One region of the Paenibacillus sp. JNU01 genome, then DNA from elsewhere that is predicted to be linked to it. Evidence: a T-box and tRNA genes for the amino acid it is inferred to sense, from the RefSeq annotation. Region 1 holds a T-box; the other holds one or more tRNA genes.
What was found. The T-box of region 1 lies ahead of tyrS (tyrosine--tRNA ligase). A T-box ahead of a tRNA ligase gene usually reads a tRNA of that ligase, here a tRNA-Tyr.

Region 1 (7,332 bases):
CTTGCAAAGGCACCAAACGTGCTTTGAGCCGAGCAAATACAGCATCCACTTTTTCAACGGTCAGATCCGGTTCGTACATATCAAGCAGCGTATCGTAACGCGTATCCTTTACACCCCAATAATCAATAAACTCTTGTTTGAGCTTAACGATATCTGTCAGATATGGGGAGAACCCTGCAAAATCACTGTTATGCTTGGCATCTTCCCAAGCGGTTTCGGATTTGGCCGTGAGTACGGTATAGGCTTGCACTTTCTCAGGTGGTACGGATTGACTGCGATCATACTCTTTCTTGCAATCTTCAACCAGACGACGATCTATATCTTCGAGTTGTTCCAATACTGCTGGAGTAGTCAATGCATCCAGGTAGGTTTTCATGTCAGCCGAGGTTTGCAGCTTGAATGCTTCGGTGGACAACATACCCAGCGTCTCCGAACGAGTCGGAACGCCTTTTTTGGGCGCACCTGTGCGCAGATCCCAGTGAAGCAAACCAATGGCTTCATGATAGCTCTTGATTTTACGAGCCAGATTACGGAAGGATTCCAAATGTTCCTGTGTTTGTTTATCCATTGTTATCGTTCACCTCTTCAAAAAAAGTTTATTCACCTATTGATGATACTTTTCCTATTGCGTATAATCAACTTTTAACAGAGGCAAATCGCATTATCCTCCTCAAGATACGTGTTCCAAAAGTCTGGTTTTCATTACCGAGAAGATAGAAATGAATTTCAACTTCGATGCTGATGATGCCCTTCGGGCATGATTTGTAATCAAAAGTGGACTTTTTGAACAACCTCTATAAGGTTGGAGTAATGCCATTTGCTGACCGTGATACATTATTAAAGCAAAAAGGCGCGTAGGACAAGCTGCATCAATTGCAAGTGGCCGTGCTCGTCGTATTGGATAACAGGAGGCAATGGACATGAATAACATTCAAGAGATTTTGGCTTACAACAAATCATTTGTCGAGACTAAAGAATACGAGAAGTATACGGCTAGCAAGTTTCCAACCAAAAAGATGGTCATCATCACTTGTATGGATACCCGTCTTGTAGAGCTACTGCCGAAAGCGATGAATCTGAAAAATGGCGATGTAAAAATCATCAAAAACGCAGGTGCCATTATCTCCCAACCTTTTGGTAGTGTTATGCGTTCTGTATTGGTTGCTATCTATGAATTGGGCGCTGATGAGGTATTGGTGGTAGGTCATACAGAATGTGGTATGGCTTCCCTGCATGCTGAAACGATGATTGGTCACATGACAGAACGTGGGGTTTCCGAAGAGGTCATGTCTACGCTTGAAAATTCCGGCATTCGTCTGCAAAAGTGGCTGCGTGGGTTTGACAGTGTTGAAGAAGGGGTAAAAGGAACTGTGGAAGTGATCAAGAAGCATCCATTACTTCCTCCCAATGTACCTGTTCACGGCATGGTTATCGATTCTGCCACAGGTGAGCTTGATGTTGTCGCTGAAGGGTATGGACAACAGGCATCTCTCTAAATGGTTTGAAGTGCGGACCTTATGGTTCGCACTTTTTTTGTCTAAATTAAGGCGGTTGCTCTATCAGGTTGTCAAACCATACAGTTTCAGTGTACACTTTTATGAAAGCGGTCAAAGAAAGCAAAATCAATTGTTTTCTCTGACCCAGCCCTAATATTAAGGAGACATGTGCATGAACATACTTTCCTACGGATTACTCGGGCTGCTTACCCGCGAGGAGTCATCGGGCTATGATCTAATGCTGAAAATCCAGCCGCATTGGCAGGCAAAACACAGCCAGATCTACCCACTCCTGTCCAAGATGGAAAACGATGAGTTATTGGCCTCCCGCTGGGTACAACAGTCTGACAAACCGGATAAGAAAATGTACGCGGTTACGGAAAAAGGCATTGAAAAGCTATTGGAATGGATGATCACTCCGGTTACCGCACCGGTTACACGCGATGAATTTAATTTGCGTATTTTGTGTGTTGGCATAGCGGAAGACGGAAGCATGAGACGCATTCTGAATGAGCGTAAAAGCTGGTTTATGGAACGTATACGGTACTTCGAGGATCTGAAGTCACGTATACCTCTGGATAATCTTCGTGTAGGCAATCGAGATTTTGGAAGCTACATCCTGGTACAAAAAGGGTTAATGCATGCGCAAACAGGTCTGGAATGGTGTCATTGGGTTACCCAATTGCTTGATGGTCAAGCTGCAATTCAAGACCCCAGTCCAAGCGTTTCTGAAATTTAATAAAATTTGAAACGTTCCTGTAGGTTAACCGTATTACTTGAGTAAGGTCCAATTATGGGCGAATCAAACAAATTAATCGGGGGGTTACGATCTTTACAATGAAGAAAAAATTCGGAGTTAAACATCTAATGATGGTATTTATGGCCTTTACATTATTATTCGCAACAGTGGGAGTAACAAATCCGGATTCTGCGGATGCAAGACGTGGTGGCGGATTCAAATCCGGTACAAAAAGTTATACCAACACACCTAAGAAATCCGACTCCAACAGCAACGTGAATCAATCCAATTCCGGTAATAACTCCGGTACTGGTGCAGCTGCAACTCGTGGTGGTGGATTCTTCGGCGGTGGCGGCGGATTCATGAAAGGCATGATGCTAGGTGGTCTTGCGGGTATGATGTTCGGCGGATTGTTCGGTGGCATGGGCGCTCTGGGTAACATCCTTGGATTGCTCGTGAACGTTGCAGCAATCATGTTGATTGTTATGCTGGCTATGGCACTCTTCAGAGCCATTACAAATCGTCGTAAACCTGCAGCGGATGGCCGTTATGACCGCCGCAATGATCGTGATGATGACCGTAACAGAAACGGACGGTACTAATCTCTATGGTTCTGAGCATGGATGAAATTGTGAATGCAATCTGTATTCATATGGCAGAACGTAAGGGTGTACGTCCAACCGATGTGAATGTAGAACTGAGCTGGGAAGAAGATACAGGTTATTCCGCTGAAGTTTGGATTCAAGGCCGTAGTCAATATCTGGTAGAGTCCAATATGATTGAAGCGATTCTTCGTTACCTGCACAGCGAATACAACATTCGGGCGTACCGTGAGAACGTACGACTTGATCTGGATGAAGAGATCACAGCGATTGTTAATCAATAAAATAGGTCAAGCAATGACCCGTGATACAAAAGACCGTCTCCGCTCTGTCGCCTGACAGAGATGGAAGACGGTCTTTTTGTTCCTGTAGTTGTACTAGGATTGAAGTTTAACCAGACTGTAGTTCTTTTTACCTTTACGGATAATGATGAATTTACCGCCAATGGCATGCTCTGCAGACACCGTGAATTCAAGCTCCGTGATTTTCTCACCATTCATGGAAATCGCACCTTTGGTGACATCCTCACGCGCCTGGCGCTTGGATGGCTCTAGACCCAGATCCACGAGCCAGTCCACAATATTTTTGGCTTCGCCATCCGTTTCAAAGGTAGGCATTTCCTTGAAGCCCTGCTCGATTTCGTCTGCCGTCAGGGAACGGATATCACCACTGAACAGCGCCGCTGTAATACGTTTAGCCTGTTCAAGCATTTCTTCGCCGTGAACGAATTTTGTCATTTCTTCCGCAAGTGCTTTCTGTGCTTCGCGTCTGTGCGGCTCTGTCTCTACCTTTTCAGCCAAAGCTTCAATTTCTTCTTTGCTCAGGAAGGTAAAGTATTTCAAGTATTTGATCACATCACGGTCATCTGTATTCGCCCAGAACTGGTAGAATTCAAACGGTGTCGTTTTGTTCGGATCAAGCCAGATTGCGCCGCCAGCTGTTTTACCAAACTTGGTTCCATCGGATTTGAGCATAAGTGGAATGGTCAGACCGTACGCCTTCGCTTCAGATCCTTCCTTTTTACGAATCAGATCAAGACCACTCGTGATATTCCCCCATTGGTCTGAACCGCCGATTTGCAGCTGTACATCTTCGTTCTGGAACAGGTGCAGGTAGTCGAGTGACTGAAGGATCTGGTAGGAAAACTCAGTGAACGAGATGCCGCCTTCCAGTCTGCTCGCCACTACATCCTTAGCCAACATTGTGTTAAGGTTAAAGTTTTTGCCGTAGTCACGCAAGAATTCAATGACATTGATTTTGTGCGTCCAATCGTAGTTGTTCACCATGCGAACCTGATTATCCCCATCTGTTACAAACAACTTCTTCATCTGCGCTGTCAGTGCATCCACATTCTCCTGCACTTGCTCCATCGTTTGCAATGACCGCTCTGCCTGACGACCACTCGGATCACCAATCGTACCTGTTGCTCCACCAATCAAAATGACTGGACGATGTCCTGCCAGTTGAAAACGTTTCAGCATCATGAAGGGAATTAGATGTCCAATATGCATGCTATCTCCCGTTGGATCAACACCGCAGTACAAAGAAACGGACTTCGTTTCAGTCAATTCACGTAATCCCTCAGCATCCGTCTGCTGATTAATGGCGTCACGCCACTGTAGTTCATCAATAATATTCATTCGTATAACCCCTTTTCTATCCTCAAAATTCAGTCATGATCTACGTTAATTTACGAAATAACACGCTGGAACGGCTTTTTTGGACACAAAAAAATCGCCTCCTTGTCTTCATTAGACACAGGGACGATTATCATAACCGTGGTACCACCCAAATTGCATGGATAACACATAACCTTAACACGCTATCCATACCACTTTTGGCAATATATCGTTTGCCCATCCGCTTGGCATTACCCAAGTACTCCAGAGTGTAATTCGCAGCCCTTGTATGTATCAGGTTCCATCAACCCCTGACTTTCTGTAACAGGGACAAAGCCGCTACTGCGCTCTATCAACGTGATTCATGTATTCAATTTATAGCAAGTATAGCCGAACGTTTCGGTCATTGCAAGACCAAGTATGCAAACCTTAAACAGAACAACGGATGCTTAGTTAAAACCAGATGATATAATCATCATGTTCAATTTTCCTTGATAATAACCATAGGCTTTCTCCGCGATCTGATCCTCATTGTTCCAAAATTGCTGATCCAGCGCATCTAACTGGTGCTCTTGTTCCTTTGTCAGTAGTTTAGGAATGTCCCATAGTCCAGTAAGCCTTTCATCCTCTTTCAGATGCTCAATGCAGCCGTATGCCGAGGTTATAATCTCCACTACTTGAGTCGCACCAATGTTATGTAATGCCCGTAACGCGTAACGGTATACTTCTTCCCCCCAGTTGCAGAAAAACTGTATAAAACCGCCATTAAAGACATCCGCCTCTAACAGCCATAAAGCAGCAATGTCCTGCTCGTTCGAATTCAACGAAGCCCATGCCTGTTCAGATTCATTCTTTTTTTCGACAAATAATACAGCATACTCATACCAAATATCATGGATATCTTGCTCGCTCACGTAACACACCTCACTTTTCTTTATTCCAAACGCTCTAATTCCTGACGTTTACCCGTCTGATACCAATGTAAATACGGATCACCGATCTGCTGGAAAGCTTCCTGAACACCCCTGTTCAGTTCCTTCATCACTTCATCTGTATAGTTCAAATGCGTCCGTTTATTATCGACACCATGTCTTTCCAACAACCCTACATGCGTCGCGGTGAAAATAATATCCTCCAGCAGCCAATAGATGACTTCCTCCGGCTGTTTTACTCGTTTCTCTAACGAGACGAGACCACGTTCGTATATTCGAACGATATACGTATCTTTTCCACACTCCACATAGGGTACACCGTCCCATTTAAAGGTCTCATACAGGCGGTTAACATAGTTCTGCATCTGTTCCCTGCGGAAAGAAGTTCGCTCTAAAAGCTGTATAAGGATGTCTGCCAATTGTTGTTTGTTTAACATGTTGGACATGAATGCACCTGCCTATTTTAATAAAAAAAATGAAAAAGCTGCCAAAGGCAGCCTCTTCTTCCTTACTGTTCAATCAGGTCCCACAAAAAGTCTGGTACGAAGTATCGCATTGTGCAGGTAGTTCAGCATACTCAGCCTGTTCAGGTGAATGTGCGAACGGATCTGAAAGGACAGCCAAAAGCTTCTCCATCACGCTAAGATCCCCATGATTCTCCGCTCGCTCAAGGGCTTCCTCGACCCGATGATTACGGGGAATGACCGCTGGATTGCTCGTTCTCATCAACTGCGTAGAGACTTCCTTCCCACCTTGCTGTCTGTCCAATCTGGCTTGCCAACGCTCATGCCATTCAGCAAATTCTGACGTGCCAAACCAGGCTGTTCCTTCCAAAGTATCAAAAGTCAAAGCCAGGAACGTATTCGTGTAATCTGCACTATGCTTCTCCATGAGTTCAAGAAGATCCTTGACCAAGGCTTCATCTTCGGCCTCTTCATCCAACAAGCCCAGTTTGGCACGCATCTCCTGGAGCCAATGATGATGGTACAATTCAGAGAATTGTGCGATGGCATCTTGCGCGAGTTGCACCGCCTGCTCTTCATCTTCGTGCAACAACGGCAGAAGCGTCTCGGCAAATCGAGCCAAATTCCACCCTGCAATATACGGTTGATTGCCATAAGCATAGCGACCTTGTCTGTCAATGGAGCTAAATACGGTTGAAGGATTGTAGGCATCCATAAAGGCACATGGACCATAATCAATGGTCTCACCACTAATAGCCATGTTATCCGTATTCATCACGCCATGAATAAAACCAACTCGCTGCCACTGGGCAATGAGAGCCGCCTGCCTCTTAATCACTTCCTGAAGGAGCAGAAGATAACGATTTTCGGCTTGAGCAACCTCAGGAAAATGTCGATGCAACGTGTAATCAGCCAATGCCCGAAGATCTTCAATAGAACCCCATCTGGCTGCGTACTGGAAGGTTGCTACTCGGATGTGACTGGAAGCCACACGAGTCAAAATAGCCCCAGGCCGCTCTGTTTCGCGAATAATGTTTTCTCCTGTTGCCACCACGGCCAAACTGCGAGTCGTTGGAATACCCAGTGCATGCATCGCTTCGCTAATGATATATTCACGCAACATGGGTCCAACAGCAGCTCGTCCATCCCCTCCACGGGAGTAGGGGGTTCTTCCTGAACCTTTCAACTGGATATCCACTCGCTCGCCCTGTGGCGTAATCTGTTCTCCCAGCAGCAAAGCCCTTCCATCACCAAGCATGTTAAAATTGCCGAATTGATGTCCTGCGTACGCCTGCGCTAAAGGTTCAGCTCCTTCCGGAACCAGGTTACCTGCAAAAATTTGCGCTCCTTCATCACTGTCTAGTGACTCCACATCCAGTCCCAAATTGGAGGCAAGCAGTCTATTGAATATGATTAGCTTTGGTGATTCAACAGGCACTGCGCTCTGACTTGTAAAAAAAGGTTGTGGTAACTGCGCATA
Region 2 (7,332 bases), 1.6 Mb from region 1:
CCATGACCTACCCAGAATCATTGGAATATTTGTTGATCCAAGCTATTCAAAGTGCGGATGAAGTCCAGGCACCTACTCTTCTGCAACAAATTCTTGAAGTGATCTTTGGTATGGAGTGTTCCCCAGAAGAATATCAGGTGGCTCTTACGAGGCTGCTCACGCATATTTTGCAGATGACTCAGGATTCCGGCATACGTCTCGGGCAGATCTCACAAGGCCGTGGATCGATGTTTCATGGACTTCATCGTTTGCAGTACGCCGCTGAAGTTGAGGAATGGTTTAACCATCAAGTCATCTTGCCCGTAATTCAGGTTTTTAAAGCGAGACAGGTTGCCCAATATCAGCATATATCAGAGAAAATGATTGCCATGATTCATCAAGATTATGATAAGGATCTGACGCTTGAGCAGTGTGCCTTGAAGCTTCACTACAATGCCAACTACTTAAGTAGTGTTTTTCGTAAAGAGACAGGCTGTTCATTTAGTGAATATTTAACCAAGTACCGATTTAACATCGCTAAAAAATGGCTGGACGAAAGTGATCTAACCGTTAAAGATATCGCAGCGCGACTTAGGTACAACAATCCGCAAAATTTCATTCGGTCATTTCGTAAATATGAAGGAATTACCCCCGGTCAGTATCGTGAGCGTAAGCAGAATGCAGAACTATGCAGCAGGAAGTAAACTACGTGTTTCGTTTCGTGTCTCGTGTCGAGTTTCAGGCTTAGTTTTTACCGTGGTCTCGATATTGGATTTAAGTATTCCTTTAGCCCATATGTAGTTCATTGATTAAGCTCTATAGGCTCAAGGAATCGAGGACTTGGATCAATGCACTTTAAGTTTTAATGAAATTAAAAAAAAGAGGGAGCAACGATCCTGCTCTCTCTTGTAATAACTTACCTTCAAACTTCATCTGTTTCACATATACATCTTCTTGTGTGCCAGCGTGAGGCTTCCTAGCGTCATCTCAGACGTTAGACCACGTTGTTTCTCCCGATTGCTGATTCTCCTTGTACACATAACAAGCCTATACGATTTATCGCTTATCCTTAATATGAACTGTTTTCATGTTTGGCTGCTCAAGTTGGATCAGAATCTTCCCGAACCTTGCTCCACGTGAGAAGGTCACCGTACGATCCTTGTATGTATCTTGGATGTATTTCTCAGCCAGACTAAGAGAATCTTCATCCGATGGTAACTCATACGTATTAAGCAATTCTGGCAGCTTGTCGATAATCTCTTCCACTGGTACTTCAAATAAGTTAACTTCTCTCGTAATGATCATAGTGTATGAATAACCCTTTAAATACAGTAACTGTTGAATATATCCCATATCACCAGCCTTGTATGTAGAAGTTACCCCCAGTACATCCTTAAGTTCATCCATTAATGTGTGTTCCTTCTGTCCAGCCATAGTGCTTATATACACATACTTCCGGGCACAGTTGATCGCCTGCTCGATCGTTTTCCAATCTGACATTGCCGGACACATGGATGCAAATGCAAAGTCATATTTCTTCTCCCAGCCTTTATCCTGAATGGAGATTTCCTCATACCGTTCTTTAACGATTTCGATATTAGATTCAAGAGCTGTAGGTATCGTCTCTTTCATCAGGGAGACAAGCAACTCAGATGGTTCAACTGCAGTCACAATTGCTCCCTTCTCTGCAAAAGGAATGGTGAATATGCCCGAAGCAGCTCCAATGTCCAAAATGGATAACCCCTCGAACTCCACACCTTGATTCTCAATCCAATTCATAATACGCTCAGAACGTTGCTTCCCTTCTTCAGAGAACGACTGTACATGATAATCCCTAGCCCATCGTTCAAATGCTTCTTCTGTATTAAATGGGGCGCTTTTCTTTTTATATTTTGGACTTCTCGGACGATTTTTCCATGCCTCTTCCCATACAGAAAGATTAAATAACAGATCGGTATCCGATACATTTTTTTCATTATTCACTTTGCTTCACTCCCTCTAAATTAAAGACTTTACTTATCTACAATATACTGAATATAATCATACGTCAATGTTTATTAAAGTCCAATATTCTTTACTGTACAAAAATCTGCATAAAATAAAATAGCCCTACACATTGCATAAGCAACATGTAGGGCTATTCAATATACCGGCGAGAGGACTCGAACCTCCACGGTTTCCCACTCGATTTTGAGTCGAGCGCGTCTGCCATTCCGCCACGCCGGCATATACTGGAGGCGCCACCCAGATTCGAACTGGGGATAAAGCTTTTGCAGAGCTGTGCCTTACCACTTGGCTATGGCGCCATATTTTGGAGCGGACGACGGGAATCGAACCCGCGACCCTCGCCTTGGCAAGGCGATGCTCTACCGCTGAGCCACGTCCGCATAATGGCTGGGGATATAGGATTTGAACCTATGCATGACGGAGTCAAAGTCCGTTGCCTTACCGCTTGGCTAATCCCCAATAAAAAATGAAAAAACAAAGGGGCGATCGAGGGGAATTGAACCCCCGAATGCCGGATCCACAAACCGGTGCGTTAACCACTTCGCCACGATCGCCACAAAAGGTTAAATTTCTTAAAAGTTAATTGGCAGGGGCAGCAGGAATTGAACCCACACCAACGGTTTTGGAGACCGTTGTTCTACCTTTAAACTATGCCCCTAAAAACTGGTGGAGGATGATGGATTCGAACCACCGAACCCGTACGGGAGCAGATTTACAGTCTGATGCGTTTGGCCACTTCGCTAATCCTCCAGGATTACATGGTGCCGGCGAGAGGACTTGAACCCCCAACCTACTGATTACAAGTCAGTTGCTCTACCAGTTGAGCTACACCGGCATATTAAATTGTTTTGAAAATGGTGGCTCGGGACGGAATCGAACCGCCGACACGAGGATTTTCAGTCCTCTGCTCTACCGACTGAGCTACCGAGCCATAATAAAGTCTAATCTTAATTCCTTACACTTTATATAGGGCATCAGTGCCATACAGCAGATGTAGTGAACAGTTTGCCTCATGTAAAGATTAAATGGCGGAACCGACGGGATTCGAACCCGCGATCTCCTGCGTGACAGGCAGGCATGTTAGGCCAACTACACCACGGTTCCATAGTACTTTCACAAGGAAAGTTAATTGCGGGGGCAGGATTTGAACCTGCGGCCTTCGGGTTATGAGCCCGACGAGCTACCGGGCTGCTCCACCCCGCGTCGTTATAAAAAGTATATGGTGGAGGCTGAGGGGATCGAACCCCCGACCCTCTGCTTGTAAGGCAGATGCTCTCCCAGCTGAGCTAAGCCTCCGAACAACACATTTATGATCATATCATAATCTTGTTGTAAAAATCAACTTCTTTTTTTGAAGTTAATATGACCCGTAGGGGATTCGAACCCCTGTTACCTCCGTGAAAGGGAGGTGTCTTAACCCCTTGACCAACGGGCCTTGTTATTATGGCGGAGAGAGAGGGATTCGAACCCTCGAGACGCTTGTGACGCCTACACGATTTCCAATCGTGCTCCTTCGGCCAGCTCGGACACCTCTCCATATGGCTCCCCGAACAGGGCTCGAACCTGTGACAACTCGATTAACAGTCGAGTGCTCTACCAACTGAGCTATCAGGGAATATGCTTCAGAGATCGTTCTCTGAAAACTAGATTCGAAACGAAAGTGTGCGAATTACAACTTGCTATTGGATAAGCCCTCGACCGATTAGTACTGGTCAGCTCCATGCATTGCTGCACTTCCACCCCCAGCCTATCTACCTCGTCGTCTTCAAGGGGTCTTACATACTGGGAAATCTCATCTTGAGGGGGGCTTCACGCTTAGATGCTTTCAGCGTTTATCCCGTCCGTACATAGCTACCCAGCGGTGCTCCTGGCGGAACAACTGGTACACCAGCGGTACGTCCATCCCGGTCCTCTCGTACTAAGGACAGCTCCTCTCAAATTTCCTACGCCCACGACAGATAGGGACCGAACTGTCTCACGACGTTCTGAACCCAGCTCGCGTACCGCTTTAATGGGCGAACAGCCCAACCCTTGGGACCTACTTCAGCCCCAGGATGCGATGAGCCGACATCGAGGTGCCAAACCTCCCCGTCGATGTGGACTCTTGGGGGAGATAAGCCTGTTATCCCCAGGGTAGCTTTTATCCGTTGAGCGATGGCCCTTCCATGCGGTACCACCGGATCACTAAGCCCGACTTTCGTCCCTGCTCGACTTGTAGGTCTCGCAGTCAAGCTCCCTTATGCCTTTGCACTCTTCGAATGATTTCCAACCATTCTGAGGGAACCTTTGGGCGCCTCCGTTACTCTTTAGGAGGCGACCGCCCCAGTCAAACTGCCCACCTGACACTGTCCCCGCACCGGATTACGGTACCAGGTTAGAACCTAGATACGATCAGGGTGGTATCCCAACGTTGCCTCCACGCAAGCTGGCGCTCACACTTCAAAGGCTCCCACCTATCCTGTACAGATCGTACCCAAATTCAATATCAAGCTGCAGTAAAGCTCCATGGGGTCTTTCCGTCTTGTCGCGGGTAACCTGCATCTTCACAGGTATTAAAATTTCACCGGATCTCTCGTTGAGACAGCGCCCAAGTCGTTACGCCATTCGTGCGGGTCAGAATTTACCTGACAAGGAATTTCGCTACCTTAGGACCGTTATAGTTACGGCCGCCGTTTACTGGGGCTTCGGTTCACAGCTTCGGGATTGCTCCCTAACCACTCCCCTTAACCTTCCAGCACCGGGCAGGCGTCAGCCCGTATACTTCGCCTTACGGCTTCGCACAGACCTGTGTTTTTGCTAAACAGTCGCTTGGGCCTTTTCACTGCGGCCCCCTCGTGCTATTCACACTACCGGGGCACCCCTTCTCCCGAAGTTACGGGGTCATTTTGCCGAGTTCCTTAACGAGAGTTCTTCCGCGCGCCTTAGAATACTCTTCTCGCCTACCTGTGTCGGTTTGCGGTACGGGCACCTTCACCTGGCTAGAGGCTTTTCTTGGCAGTGTGAGATCATGACCTTCGCTACTACAATTTTCGCTCCCCATCACAGCTCAGCCTTATGATGTGCGGATTTGCCTACACATCAACCTCACTGCTTAGACGGACATCCATCAGTCCGCGTCACTACCCTACTGCGTCCCCCCATTGCTCATAACGGCTTACGGTGGTACAGGAATTTCGACCTGTTGTCCTTCGACTACGCCTTTCGGCCTCGCCTTAGGTCCCGACTTACCCTGAGCGGACGAGCCTTCCTCAGGAACCCTTAGGCTTTCGGCGGATCAGATTCTCACTGATCTTTTCGTTACTCATACCGGCATTCTCACTTGTATAATGTCCAGCGCTCCTTACGGTACACCTTCAACCCTTATACAACGCTCCCCTACCCCTGATGCAAAGCATCAAGCCATAGCTTCGGTGGTGTGTTTAGCCCCGTTACATTTTCGGCGCAGAGTCACTCGACCAGTGAGCTATTACGCACTCTTTCAATGGTGGCTGCTTCTAAGCCAACATCCTGGTTGTCTGTGCAACTCCACATCCTTTCCCACTTAACACACACTTGGGGACCTTAGCTGATGGTCTGGGCTGTTTCCCTTTTGACAATGGATCTTAGCACTCACTGTCTGACTCCCGGAAGTAAGTCTATGGCATTCGGAGTTTGACTGAGCTTGGTAACCCTTGCGGGCCCCGCACCCAATCAGTGCTCTACCTCCACGACTCTGTTTTCCGAGGCTAGCCCTAAAGCTATTTCGGGGAGAACCAGCTATCTCCGAGTTCGATTGGAATTTCTCCGCTACCCCCACCTCATCCCCGCACTTTTCAACGTGCGTGGGTTCGGGCCTCCAGTGCGTGTTACCGCACCTTCACCCTGGACAGGGGTAGATCACCCGGTTTCGGGTCTACGTCCACGTACTACATCGCCCTATTCAGACTCGCTTTCGCTGCGGCTCCGGCTCTTCACCTTAACCTTGCACGGGAACGTAACTCGCCGGTTCATTCTACAAAAGGCACGCCATCACCCCTAAAACGGGCTCTGACTTTTTGTAAGCACACGGTTTCAGGTTCTATTTCACTCCCCTTCCGGGGTGCTTTTCACCTTTCCCTCACGGTACTGCTTCACTATCGGTCGCTAGGAAGTATTTAGCCTTGGCAGATGGTCCTGCCGGATTCATACGGGGTTTCACGTGCCCCGCACTACTCGGGATCCGTCTCGGAGGGAACAGACTTTCAATTACAGGGCTTTTACCTTCTTTGGCGGGCCTTTCCAGACCTCTTCGCTTAACCGGTTCCTTTGTAACTCCATGTGAGACGTCCCACAACCCCAAAGAGCAAGCTCTTTGGTTTGGGCTTCTCCGCGTTCGCTCGCCGCTACTGACGGAATCACTATTGTTTTCTCTTCCTCAGGGTACTTAGATGTTTCAGTTCCCCTGGTATGCCTCTACATAACCTATGTATTCAGTTATGAGTAACTGGAAATTACCCCAGCTGGGTTTCCCCATTCGGACACCCCCGGATCAAAGCTTGCTTACAGCTCCCCGAGGCAGTTTCGTTGTTCGCCACGTCCTTCATCGGCTCCTAGCGCCTAGGCATCCTCCGTGTGCTCTTAGTAGCTTAACCATTGCGCTCGTGTTCGAGCTGTCGCTCCGCTTGGTTTGCTTGCGCAAATCCAAAAGTCGCTCCATTTCGATCACTCGCTCCAGCAATCTACCGTTTTTATTGAAACTTGTTATACACAAGTTCAGCTAAAAAGGAATGTTCTAATTCGCATTTACTTTCGTTTCGATATCTAGTTTTCAAAGAACAAGCTCCATACAAAAGCAAGCTGTTTGAGAGTTTGAGCTCTCAAAACTGAGCAACGAGTGAGTAGTTTGCAGCTAAGCTGCATATTTGAATGTTTCCGTTACAGGAAACGATTCTCCATAGAAAGGAGGTGATCCAGCCGCACCTTCCGATACGGCTACCTTGTTACGACTTCACCCCAATCATCTATCCCACCTTCGGCGGCTGGCTCCTTGCGGTTACCCCACCGACTTCGGGTGTTATAAACTCTCGTGGTGTGACGGGCGGTGTGTACAAGACCCGGGAACGTATTCACCGCGGCATGCTGATCCGCGATTACTAGCAATTCCGACTTCATGCAGGCGAGTTGCAGCCTGCAATCCGAACTGAGACCGGCTTTTTAGGATTCGTTCCACCTCGCGGCTTCACAGCCCGTTGTACCGGCCATTGTAGTACGTGTGTAGCCCAGGTCATAAGGGGCATGATGATTTGACGTCATCCCCACCTTCCTCCGGTTTGTCACCGGCAGTCACCTTAGAGTGCCCATCCGAAATGCTGGCAACTAAGATCAAGG

Region 2: it encodes a tRNA-Tyr, which carries the amino acid that the T-box ahead of tyrS (tyrosine--tRNA ligase) is inferred to sense. The anticodon was not compared.

The regions. Positions count from the first base shown of each region.
Region 1 is NZ_CP169723.1:1,224,497-1,231,828, forward strand. Features, by position in the region: gene NLBNIHML_RS05040 (carboxypeptidase M32) at 1-568, opposite strand, end outside; gene NLBNIHML_RS05045 (beta-class carbonic anhydrase) at 921-1,496, shown strand; gene NLBNIHML_RS05050 (PadR family transcriptional regulator) at 1,669-2,235, shown strand; gene NLBNIHML_RS05055 (hypothetical protein) at 2,334-2,837, shown strand; gene NLBNIHML_RS05060 (YxcD family protein) at 2,843-3,121, shown strand; gene tyrS (tyrosine--tRNA ligase) at 3,215-4,477, opposite strand; T-box leader at 4,594-4,821, opposite strand; gene NLBNIHML_RS05070 (DMP19 family protein) at 4,906-5,370, opposite strand; gene NLBNIHML_RS05075 (Imm63 family immunity protein) at 5,391-5,834, opposite strand; gene NLBNIHML_RS05080 (protein adenylyltransferase SelO) at 5,908-7,332, opposite strand, start outside.
Region 2 is NZ_CP169723.1:2,810,278-2,817,609, forward strand. Features, by position in the region: gene NLBNIHML_RS12235 (helix-turn-helix domain-containing protein) at 1-683, shown strand, start outside; gene NLBNIHML_RS12240 (class I SAM-dependent methyltransferase) at 1,036-1,962, opposite strand; tRNA gene NLBNIHML_RS12245 (tRNA-Leu) at 2,127-2,205, opposite strand; tRNA gene NLBNIHML_RS12250 (tRNA-Cys) at 2,212-2,285, opposite strand; tRNA gene NLBNIHML_RS12255 (tRNA-Gly) at 2,292-2,366, opposite strand; tRNA gene NLBNIHML_RS12260 (tRNA-Gln) at 2,371-2,445, opposite strand; tRNA gene NLBNIHML_RS12265 (tRNA-His) at 2,468-2,540, opposite strand; tRNA gene NLBNIHML_RS12270 (tRNA-Trp) at 2,571-2,644, opposite strand; tRNA gene NLBNIHML_RS12275 (tRNA-Tyr) at 2,651-2,736, opposite strand; tRNA gene NLBNIHML_RS12280 (tRNA-Thr) at 2,746-2,821, opposite strand; tRNA gene NLBNIHML_RS12285 (tRNA-Phe) at 2,842-2,917, opposite strand; tRNA gene NLBNIHML_RS12290 (tRNA-Asp) at 3,013-3,090, opposite strand; tRNA gene NLBNIHML_RS12295 (tRNA-Met) at 3,116-3,189, opposite strand; tRNA gene NLBNIHML_RS12300 (tRNA-Val) at 3,207-3,282, opposite strand; tRNA gene NLBNIHML_RS12305 (tRNA-Glu) at 3,350-3,421, opposite strand; tRNA gene NLBNIHML_RS12310 (tRNA-Ser) at 3,431-3,522, opposite strand; tRNA gene NLBNIHML_RS12315 (tRNA-Asn) at 3,526-3,601, opposite strand; rRNA gene NLBNIHML_RS12320 (23S ribosomal RNA) at 3,669-6,596, opposite strand; rRNA gene NLBNIHML_RS12325 (16S ribosomal RNA) at 6,903-7,332, opposite strand, start outside.